DNA from 3 places in the Streptomyces sp. NPDC042371 genome. Region 2 is predicted to be linked to each of the others. Evidence: riboswitches for the same ligand, from Rfam matches in the RefSeq annotation. Region 2 holds a riboswitch; each other region holds the start of a gene.

Region 1 (3,265 bases), on a different contig from region 2:
TCCGTGGCGGTGCAGCCGCAGATGTACCTCCCGCAGCGGTGGGGCCAATCACCCCTGGGCCATCCACCCTCGCCAGGTCACTCTTTCCGGGGGCGCCCCAGCGTGGCTCCGCCCCGAACGGCGCTGCGGACGTGCCGGGCCGCGCGCGTCGGAGAGAATCATGGACATGGCAGCGCTGAACGAGATCCTCCCCGTGGCAGCCGTGCCCTTCGACGCGCCCGCGGCCGACTGGCGCGAACATGCAGGGCCTCCAGTTCGGCATCGCCGTCGCCGTGATCCTCTTCGGCGTCCGCACGATCCTCGGCGAACTCGTCCCGGCCTTCCAGGGCATCGCCAGGAAACTGGGGCCCGGCGCGGTCCCCTCCCTCGACGCGCCCATCGTCTTCCCCTACGCACAGAACGCCGTCCCCATCGGCTTCATCTCCAGCTTCGTCGGCGGCCTCGTCAGCCTCTGCCTGCTCGCCTGGATCTTCCACCCGGCCTTCGGACTCGCCCTCGTCCTGCCCGGTCTGGTCCCGCACTTCTTCACCGGCGCGCGGCCGGGGGCTACGGCAACGTGACCGGCGGCCGCCGCGGCGCGGCCCTCGGCGCCTTCGTCAACGGCGTCATCATCACCTTCCTGCCCGCGCTGCTCCTGAAGGTCCTCGGCGCCTTCGGGGAGGAGAACACCACCTTCGGGGGCGCCGACTTCGGCTGGTTCGGCACACTCGTCGGTTATGCGGCCAAGACGGAGGAGACTGGCGGGTTCGTCCTGATGCTGCTGATCGGCGTGGCCGTCCTCTTCGGCGCGATCGTCGTGCAGAAGCGCGTCGTGGAGACCGGCTGGGACCCGGGTGCCCGCCGTGACGTACTGCTGCCGCCGAACCCGGACCGCGCCGCGGAGAAGGTCCCGGCCGCCGCCGGATCCCCCGTCGCGTACGCGAAGATCGCACCCCCGCGCGGAGCGCCGAAGCCGCCCCCGCCGCCGGACGCCCGGAGCTGACGGCTCCAGACCCACTTCTGCGTCCCCTGTGCGCCCCCCTGCCGCGTCCGCTCCACGCCACCTGCCAACTCGGTGCACAGCCTCTGAACAGGGGCGCACGTGGTGTATGCGCGCTCGCGCGTGCCACCGGCGCAACGAGCCCGCAAGTTGTCAGCACGTCCGTTGCGCACTAATGTCGCCACGCCTTGGTGAACGGGAAATCCGGTGTGATGCCGGTGCGGCCCTCGCCACTGTGATCGGGAAGTCCGGCTCCAGCCCTCGCGGCAGCCACTGGGTACTCACGTGCCCGGGAAGGCGGAGTCCGGTCGGTACGACCCGTCAGCCAGGAGACCGGCCAAGGCGCGTTGTCCATCCACGAGGTGCTGGAGAGGGTCTGCCGAGCCATGCACATAGCCGAGGGTTTCCTCCCACCGGCGCACGCGATCGCCTGGGGCGTAGCGTCCGCGCCGTTCGTCGTACACGGAGTCCGCTCCCTGACCCGTGAAGTCAAGGAACACCCGGAGAGCACCCTGCTCCTCGGCGCCTCCGGAGCCTTCACGTTCGTCCTTTCCGCCCTGAAGATCCCTTCTGTGACGGGCAGTTGCTCGCACCCGACGGGGACCGGACTCGGGGCGATCCTGTTCCGGCCACCGATCATGACGGTGCTCGGCACCATCACCCTGCTCTTCCAGGCGCTGCTGCTCGCCCACGGCGGGCTCACCACCCTGGGCGCCAACGTGTTCTCCATGGCGATCGTCGGGCCCTGGGCGGGATACGCGGTCTACCGGCTCCTCAAGCGGTACGACGTGCCGCTCATGGTCGCCGTGTTCTTCGGCGCGTTCGTCGCCGACCTGTCCACGTACTGCGTCACCAGCGTCCAGCTGGCCCTGGCGTTCCCCGACCCCAGCAGCGGCTTCCTCGGCGCCCTGGGCAAGTTCGGCGGCATCTTCGCCGTCACGCAGATTCCGCTTGCGGTCAGCGAAGGACTCCTCACCGTCCTGGTGATGCGGCTCCTCGTGCAGTCGAGCAAGGGCGAACTCACGCGCCTCGGCGTGCTGCTGCAGCGCAAGCAGACGGACGTGACGACCAAGCCGACCGAACCGAGCAAGTCGGCCGAGCCGACAAAGTCGACCGAGACGCAGACGGGGGCCAGTGCCTGATGAGCCGCAACGCGAAGATCAACACCCTGCTGCTCCTCATCGTGGCCGCGCTCGCCGTGCTGCCGATCGCGCTGGGACTCGGCGACGACGAGGAGGAGCCGTTCGCCGGGGCCGATGCCCAGGCCGAGACGGCGATCACCGAGATCAAGCCGGACTACGAGCCGTGGTTCTCGCCGCTGTACGAACCCCCGTCCGGGGAGGTCGAGTCGGCGCTCTTCGCCCTGCAGGCCGCCCTCGGCGCGGGCGTCCTCGCCTACTACTTCGGGCTGCGCAAGGGCCGCAAGCAAGGCGCGGAACAGGCGCGTGCGGAACAGGCGCGTGCGGAGCGGGCTGCCGGGCCGGACGCGCCGGTCGGCGCGGACGGTGCCCGGGCCGAGACCGAGCAGGTCTGACCCGGCGTGCTGCCCCTCGATGCGGCGGCGCACAGCAGTCGCTGGCGCCGCCGGCACCCCGTGGACAAGGCCGTGCTCGGGCTCGGCCTCACGATCCTCGCCATCTCGCTGCCGCCCTGGCCGGGCGCCGTCCTGGTCCTGGCCGCCGCAGTCGTCCTGCTGCTCGGCCCCGCCGGTGTGCCGCCCCGCAAGCTGTGGCGCGCCTACCGCGTGCCGCTCGGCTTCTGTGTCACCGGCGCACTCACCCTGCTCGTCCAAGTCGGCGGCCCCGAAGGGTTCGTGACCTTCGCGGAGGGCGGTCCGGCGCGTGCGGGCGGGCTGCTCCTGCGGACCTCCGCCGCCTCGCTCGGCGTGCTGCTTTTCGCCTTCACCACACCGATGTCGGACCTGCTGCCCCGCCTGGTGAAAGCGGGCGTGCCCGCACCGGTCGTGGACGTCGCACTCGTCACCTACCGGATGAGTTTCCTGCTCCTGGACTCCATGAGCCGCATCCGGCAGGCGCAGGCCGCCCGGCTCGGGCACACCACCCGCGCCGCCACCTGGCGCTCCCTCGCAGGTCTCGGCGCCACCGCGTTCGTGCGCGCCTTCGACCGGGCGAGCCGTCTGCAGGCCGGGCTCGCGGGCCGCGGCTACGACGGCACCCTGCGCGTCCTGGTGCCCGAGGCCCGCATCTCGCGCCCCTTCATCACGGCGGGCGCGGCACTTCTCGTGGGCCTGGTGGCCCTCACCCTCGTACTGGAAAGGTTCCTGCC
Region 2 (3,265 bases):
CCGCCCCGGTCGATGTCCCCGACCACCAGGACGGGGAAGCGGGCGGCGCGCGCTATGCCCATGTTCACGATGTCGGTGCGCCGCAGGTTGATCTCGGCGGGGCTGCCCGCGCCCTCGCAGATCACGGCGTCGTAGGTGGACCGGAGCTCCTCCAGGCAGCCCACGACGGTGTCGAGCAGCGCCGCCTGGCGCCCTCCGTGGTAGCCGCGCGCGCTCATCTCGCCGACCGGCTTGCCCATCAGGACGACCTGACTGGAGCGGTCGCCGCCCGGCTTGAGCAGTACGGGGTTCATCAGCGCGGTCGGCTCGACGCGGGCGGCCTGTGCCTGCATGGCCTGCGCCCGCCCGATCTCGGCGCCTTCGCGGGTGACGAAGGAGTTGAGGGACATGTTCTGCGCCTTGAAGGGCGCGACGGAGACGCCCTTGCGGGTCAGCCACCGGCAGATGCCCGCGGTGACGACGCTCTTCCCGGCGTCGGAGGTGGTTCCGGCGACGAGCAGTCCACCGCTCACGAGGCTCTCCCTGACTTACTGGATCTGCTGGACCTGCCGGACGTCAGCCGGGCGGCGGCCGCGACGCCGAGGGCCAGCAGGCCCACGCGCCGGGAGAGCTTCACCGCCCGCTCGATGTCCGCCACGCGCACGTCGTGCCCGTCCGCGTTGAGCACGGGCCGGTGCTCGACCCGTCCCGCGTACGAGAGGGTCCCCCCGAGGCGTACGCCCAAAGCCCCCGCGAAGGCGGCTTCGACGGGCCCCGCGTTGGGGCTCGGGTGTTTCGCGGCATCGGAACGCCATGCCCGCACCGCCCCCGAGGGCGAGTCCCCCGCGAGCACGGCCAGCGCGGCGGTGAGCCGCGCCCCGGGCCAGCCGAAGACGTCGTCGAGCCGCGCCGAGGCCCATCCGTAGCGCCGGTAGCGCGCGGACTTGTGCCCGACCATCGCGTCGAGGGTGTTCACGGCACGGAAGGCGACGAGTCCCGGCACCCCGCCGACGGCGCCCCACACGAGCGCTCCCACCACGGCGTCGGAGGTGTTCTCCGCGACGGACTCCACGACGGCCCGCGCGATTCCGTCGGCGTCCAGCGCCTGCGGGTCCCGCCCGCACAGATGGGGCAGCCGCTCCCTGGCGACCTCGATGTCACCGGCCTCCAGCGCCCCGCCGACGGCCCGCGCCTCGCGCCCGAGCGAGGTCCCGCCGAGCACGGCCCAGGTCGCGGCGGCGGTCAGCGCGACGGATGTGGCGGGGGAGCGGCGTACGAGAGAAGCGGCGAGCGCGGCGGCACCCGCCGCGCCCCCGGCGCAGACCAGGATGTGCAGCGCGCCCCACCCGCGGTGGTCCCGCCACAGCACCCGCTCGACGGCGCCCGCCGCCCGCCCGAACGCGGCGACCGGGTGGCCCCGGCGGGGATCGCCGAGCAGCAGGTCACCGAGGAATCCGGTGGCGGCGCCGTACGCGAAGTCGCGATCGGCACTCATGGGCTCAGCCCGCCGTCGTGCTGAGGAGAGGACTCGTACTCAGGGAGGGAACCGGCACCGGGCGGCCGCGCATGGCGATATGTCCTCACTCAGGGTGTCCGCGCCCTGGTTCGACGTGATCGGTGGCGAGAGTTCCTGGCTCACGGGGAGGGTTCTCCCCGGTGACAGTGGCGGGACCGCGCCGGATTCGCACCGGCTTCCTCTTCTGCCGCCGTAGTTGGCCCCGGCAGTCCACCACGGTCCCCGAACGCCCGTCAACTCGCCGTTGACCTGCGGCGGGAGAGTGTGTTGGGGCCCACACGGGGGTCCTCACACACGGGTGGGGCGCGGAGCGTTCCATACGCTCCGCGCCCCACCCGGGAACGCTGCCGTCAGGCGACGATCAGATAGATCCCGTACGCCACGGCCGCCGCGCACAGCGCGAAGCAGGCGTACGCGCCGGTGCGCGCCATGGTCGCCTGGCCGCCCGTGGAGGCGGCCGCCTTGTCCTGCTGGGAGAGGCCGACGATGCCGAGCGTGAACAGGCCCACCAGGGCCACCGTCACCGCGAGGCTGACTCCGAAGACGGAGCCGAGAGCTGCCCAGTCGATGCTCATGCTGATCTGTCCTTACACCGTCGCGGGCCGGGCGGGGTCCGCCATGGCGCCGGTCGTGGTCGTGGTCGGGGCCGTGACTCCGGCCTTGACGGACTCGTCCGCGACGGTCGAGGCGGCCAGGGTGCCCGTGGGGGGCGGCGTGACGGCGGCGATCGCGGTGGTCACGACGCCCGCGGGCTCGGCGCCCGTGGTGTCGTCGGCCGCGCGGATCTCGTCGTCGGTGACGTTGGTGTGGTCGACGGCGTTGCGCCGCGAGAGCACCCAGATCACGGCCGAGCCGCCGACGAGCAGCGCGGCGGTGACCGCGATGCCCCAGGGGCCCTGCTTGGTGAGGAACTCGGCGCCCGCGCCGACCAGACCGGCGGCCGGCAGGGTCAGGCCCCACGCGACGAACATCCGGGTCGCGGTCGACCAGCGGACGACGCCGCCCTTGCGGCCGAGGCCCGCGCCCATCACGGCGCCGGAGCAGACCTGGGTGGTGGAGAGCGAGAAGCCGATGTGCGAGGAGGCGAGGATCGCCGTCGCGGCGCTGGTCTGGGCGGCGAAGCCCTGCTGCGGCGCGAGGTCGGTCAGGCCCTTGCCCATCGTGCGGATGATGCGCCAGCCGCCGAGGTAGGTGCCGAGCGCGATGGCGATACCGGCCGACACGATGACCCACATCGGGGGGTTGGCACCGGGGTTCAGGACGCCGCCCGTGATGAGGGCGAGCGTGATGATGCCCATGGTCTTCTGCGCGTCGTTCGTGCCGTGGGCCAGCGAGACGAGACCGGCGGAGGCGATCTGACCCGCGCGGTAGCCCTTGGCGGTGGACTTCTGGTCCGTGTTGCGGCCGATGCGGTACGTCAGGCGCGTGGCCAGCGTCGCGGCGATGCCCGCCACGAGCGGGGCCGCGACGGCCGGGATCAGGATCTTGGTGACGACGGTGCCGCCGTTGATCGACGACCAGCCCATCGACATGACCGCGGCGCCGATGAGGCCGCCGAAGAGTGCGTGGGAGGAGCTGGAGGGCAGGCCCACCAGCCAGGTCAGGAGATTCCAGAGAATCGCGCCGACGAGCGCGGCGAAGATGACCTCTGTCTTGAGGCCGTCCTCATTGACGATGCCGCCGGAGATCGTCTTGGCGACTTCCACCGAGAGGAAGGCACCGACGAGGTTCAGCACGGCGGACATGGCCACCGCCGTCTTGGGCTTCAGA
Region 3 (3,265 bases), on a different contig from region 2:
CCGTGGACCTCCTTCAAGCCCGGTGTCTCGCCGTTCGTCGCGGCCTTCGAGGAGATGGGTCTCGGCGTCGGCGCCGCGATCGTGAACTTCGTGGTCCTCACCGCCGCGCTCTCCTCCTGCAACTCCGGCATGTACTCCACCGGCCGCATGCTGCGCGACCTCGCGATGAACGGCCAGGGCCCCAAGTTCTTCACCAAGCTCACGAAGAACGGCCTGCCGCTCATCGGCACCACGGCCTCCGCCGCGTTCATGCTGGTCGGCGTCTGGATCAACTACCAGTGGCCGGGCGAGGCGTTCAACTACGTCGTCTCCTTCGCGACCATCTCCGGCATGTGGGCCTGGATCATGATCCTGGCCTGCCAGATCCGCTACCGCCGCAAGGCCGACCGCGGTGAGCTGCCGCAGTCCACCTTCCGGGCCCCGGGCGCCCCGTACACCAGCTGGTTCGCCCTGCTCTTCATCGGCATGGTCATCGTGATGATGGGCATCGACAAGGACGCGCGGATCTCGCTGTACGCCGCTCCGGTCTGGGCCGCGATCCTGACGGTCTCCTACCTGATCCTCAAGAGCCGCAACCCGGAGGCCGCGGCCTTCAACAAGCGCAAGATCGGCGCCTCCGGCGGGGTCTCCTCGGAAGACTCCCTCTCCAAGGACTGAGGCTCCCCAAGGCCACCGTCCAGCATTCGGGCCCGCGCGTACCACACTTCGGTACGCGCGGGCCCCTCTGCTTATCCTGGCTGCCATGCTGACCATCACCCAGGCCCTCCACGACCAGATCGTCGCGCACGCGCGCCAGGACCACCCCGACGAGGCGTGCGGCGTGGTCGCGGGCCCGGAGGGCACCGGACGTCCCGAGCGGTTCATCCCGATGCTGAACGCCGCCCGCTCGCCCACGTTCTACGAGTTCGACTCGGGTGACCTGCTCAAGCTCTACCGCGAGATGGACGACCGCGACGAGGAGCCGGTGATCGTCTACCACTCGCACACCGCCACCGAGGCGTACCCCTCGCGCACCGACATCACCTACGCCAACGAGCCCGGCGCGCACTACGTCCTGGTCTCCACGGCGGACACCGACGACGCGGGCCCCTTCCAGTTCCGCTCGTACCGGATCGTGGACGGCGAGGTCACCGAAGAAGAAGTAAAGGTCGTCGAGGCATACTGAGCTTTACTCAAGAGGGCGGCAGGAGCCAGGAAGCCGGTGCGAAACCGGCACGGTCCCGCCACTGTGACCCCACTCCGAAGCCGGGGCGGGGGAGTCAGGAACTGACCTGCCGTCCTCCTCCACGCAACGCAGGGGACGCGGAAATCCCCTGGAGGAGGCAGTTCAGCCATGTCCCGCCACACCGGCATACGCGCCCTGGCCGCCGCGGCCCTGCTCGTCCCGCTCGCCGCGTGCTCCTCGTCGGACTCGGGCGACGCGGGCGGTGACACCAAGCCCGCGGCCAAGACCGCCGGATTCCCGTACACCGTCACCAACTGCGGTGTGAAGACGACGTACGACGCACCCCCGAAGCGCGCCGTCACCATGAACCAGCACGCCACCGAAGTCATGCTGGAACTCGGCCTCAAGGACCACCTCGCGGGCACGGCCTACCTCGACGACAAGGTCCTGCCGCAGTATGAGAAGGCGTACGACTCCATCCCGGTCCTCGCCAAGGAGTACCCCTCCTACGAGAAGCTGCTCGCCGCCAACCCCGACTACGTGTACGGCGGATACGCGAGCGCCTTCCTCGCGAGCGACGGCCGCAGCCGCTCCGCGCTCGCCAAGTCCGGCATCGAAAGCCGCCTCAACGTCGAGGGCTGCGCGAAGCGGCCCGTCTCCATGGACGACGTCTACCGCGAGATCCGCGAGGTCGGCTCCACCTTCGGGGTGCGGGCCCGCGCGGACAAGTGGGTGAGCGGCGCTCAGCGCGAACTCGCCGCCACCGCAGAGAAGTCGAAGGGCAAGAAGTCCCGCTCCGTCTTCGTCTACGACAGCGGCGACAAGACCGCGTTCACGGCGGGCGGCCGCGGCATCGGCAACGACATCATCAAGCGGGCGGGCGGCCGCAACGTCTTCGCCGACGTGGACAAGTCCTTCAGCGACGCGTCCTGGGAGTCCGTCGTGAAGAACAGGCCCGAGACCATCCTGATCCTCGACTACGGCGCCACGACCGTCGCCCAGAAGAAGAAGCGCCTCCTCGACGATCCGGTCCTCCAGGACGTCCCCGCCGTCAAGAACAAGAGCTTCGCGGTGCTGCCGCTGTCGGACATGGTCACGGGAGTACGAGCACCCGAGGCGGTGAGGAAGCTGGCGGCGCAGCTGTGAGCGGCCAGCGCACCCAGCTGCGGGAGAGCAGCCCCGCGGGGCAGGGTTCCCAGCCCGTCCGGCGTTTGACGAGCCCGAAGGGCGATCGGCGGAGCTCAGGGGGGCGGCGCCTGGTCGTCCTGACGGTGCTCGCCGTCGCCCTCGCCGCCGTGACGCTCGCCGGGCTGGCCCTCGGTTCCGTCCGCATCCCCACCGCCGACGTCCTGGAGATCCTCACGGGCCGCGCGGAGCCTTCGCCGTTCCGCACCATCGTCCTTGACGTGCGGCTCCCGAGGATCATCCTCGGAGCCACCGTCGGAGCAGGACTCGCCGTCATCGGCACCGTCCTCCAGGCCCTCGTCCGCAACCCCCTCGCCGACCCGTTCCTGCTCGGCGTCTCCTCGGGCGCCTCCGTCGGCGCGGTCGGCGCGATCGTGCTCGGCTCCGCCTTCGGCCTCGGCGCCGCCCTGTCGACCAGCGTCACCATCCCGGCCGCCTCCTTCGCGGGCGCCCTGATCTCACTGGTCCTCGTCTACGCCCTGGCCCGCAGCGGAGGCGGCGGCTTCGCCACCGGCAGGCTGATCCTCGCGGGCGTCGCCGTCTCGTACATCCTGACCGCGCTGACCAGCCTCATCCTGGTCACCGCCGACAGCGCGGACCACCTCAAGGAGGTCCTGTACTGGACGCTCGGCGGCCTCGGCAACGCCCGCTGGGACATGCTCGCCCTGCCCTGCGTCACCCTCATCCTCGGCACGGCCCTCCTGATGTCGATGGCCCGCCCCCTCGACCTGCTCCTCGCCGGTGAGGAGGGCGCCACCGTCCTCGGCCTGGACGCCACCCGGTTCCGTGCCGGAGTCTTCGTCCTCGCCTCGCTCCTCACCGGCGCCCTGGTCGCCTACAGCGGAGCCATCGGATTCGTCGGCCTGATGGTGCCGCACGCCGCCCGCATGCTGGTCGGCGCCGCGCACCGCGCAC

Evidence for each region. A riboswitch is a leader RNA that binds a small molecule or an ion and turns the genes downstream of it on or off. The one in region 2 is predicted to bind cobalamin.
Region 1: another riboswitch for cobalamin. It lies ahead of AC068B_RS27695 (energy-coupling factor ABC transporter permease); the one in region 2 lies ahead of AC068B_RS36495 (cobalamin biosynthesis protein).
Region 3: another riboswitch for cobalamin. It lies ahead of AC068B_RS05120 (ABC transporter substrate-binding protein); the one in region 2 lies ahead of AC068B_RS36495 (cobalamin biosynthesis protein).

Annotation. Positions count from the first base shown of each region.
Region 1 covers NZ_JBWKAP010000009.1:213,807-217,071, forward strand. Annotated here, with positions in the region: partial or broken gene AC068B_RS27690 (PTS transporter subunit IIC) at 240-982, shown strand; cobalamin riboswitch at 1,152-1,335, shown strand; gene AC068B_RS27695 (energy-coupling factor ABC transporter permease) at 1,366-2,121, shown strand; gene AC068B_RS27700 (energy-coupling factor ABC transporter substrate-binding protein) at 2,121-2,513, shown strand; gene cbiQ (cobalt ECF transporter T component CbiQ) at 2,520-3,265, shown strand, end outside.
Region 2 covers NZ_JBWKAP010000018.1:15,017-18,281, reverse strand. Annotated here, with positions in the region: gene AC068B_RS36500 (cobyric acid synthase) at 1-512, opposite strand, end outside; gene AC068B_RS36495 (cobalamin biosynthesis protein) at 509-1,474, opposite strand; cobalamin riboswitch at 1,585-1,725, opposite strand; gene AC068B_RS36490 (hypothetical protein) at 1,846-2,070, opposite strand; gene AC068B_RS36485 (inorganic phosphate transporter) at 2,083-3,265, opposite strand, start outside.
Region 3 covers NZ_JBWKAP010000001.1:1,156,538-1,159,802, reverse strand. Annotated here, with positions in the region: gene AC068B_RS05130 (amino acid permease) at 1-657, shown strand, start outside; gene AC068B_RS05125 (M67 family metallopeptidase) at 743-1,165, shown strand; cobalamin riboswitch at 1,169-1,289, shown strand; gene AC068B_RS05120 (ABC transporter substrate-binding protein) at 1,334-2,311, shown strand; gene AC068B_RS05115 (FecCD family ABC transporter permease) at 2,377-3,265, shown strand, end outside.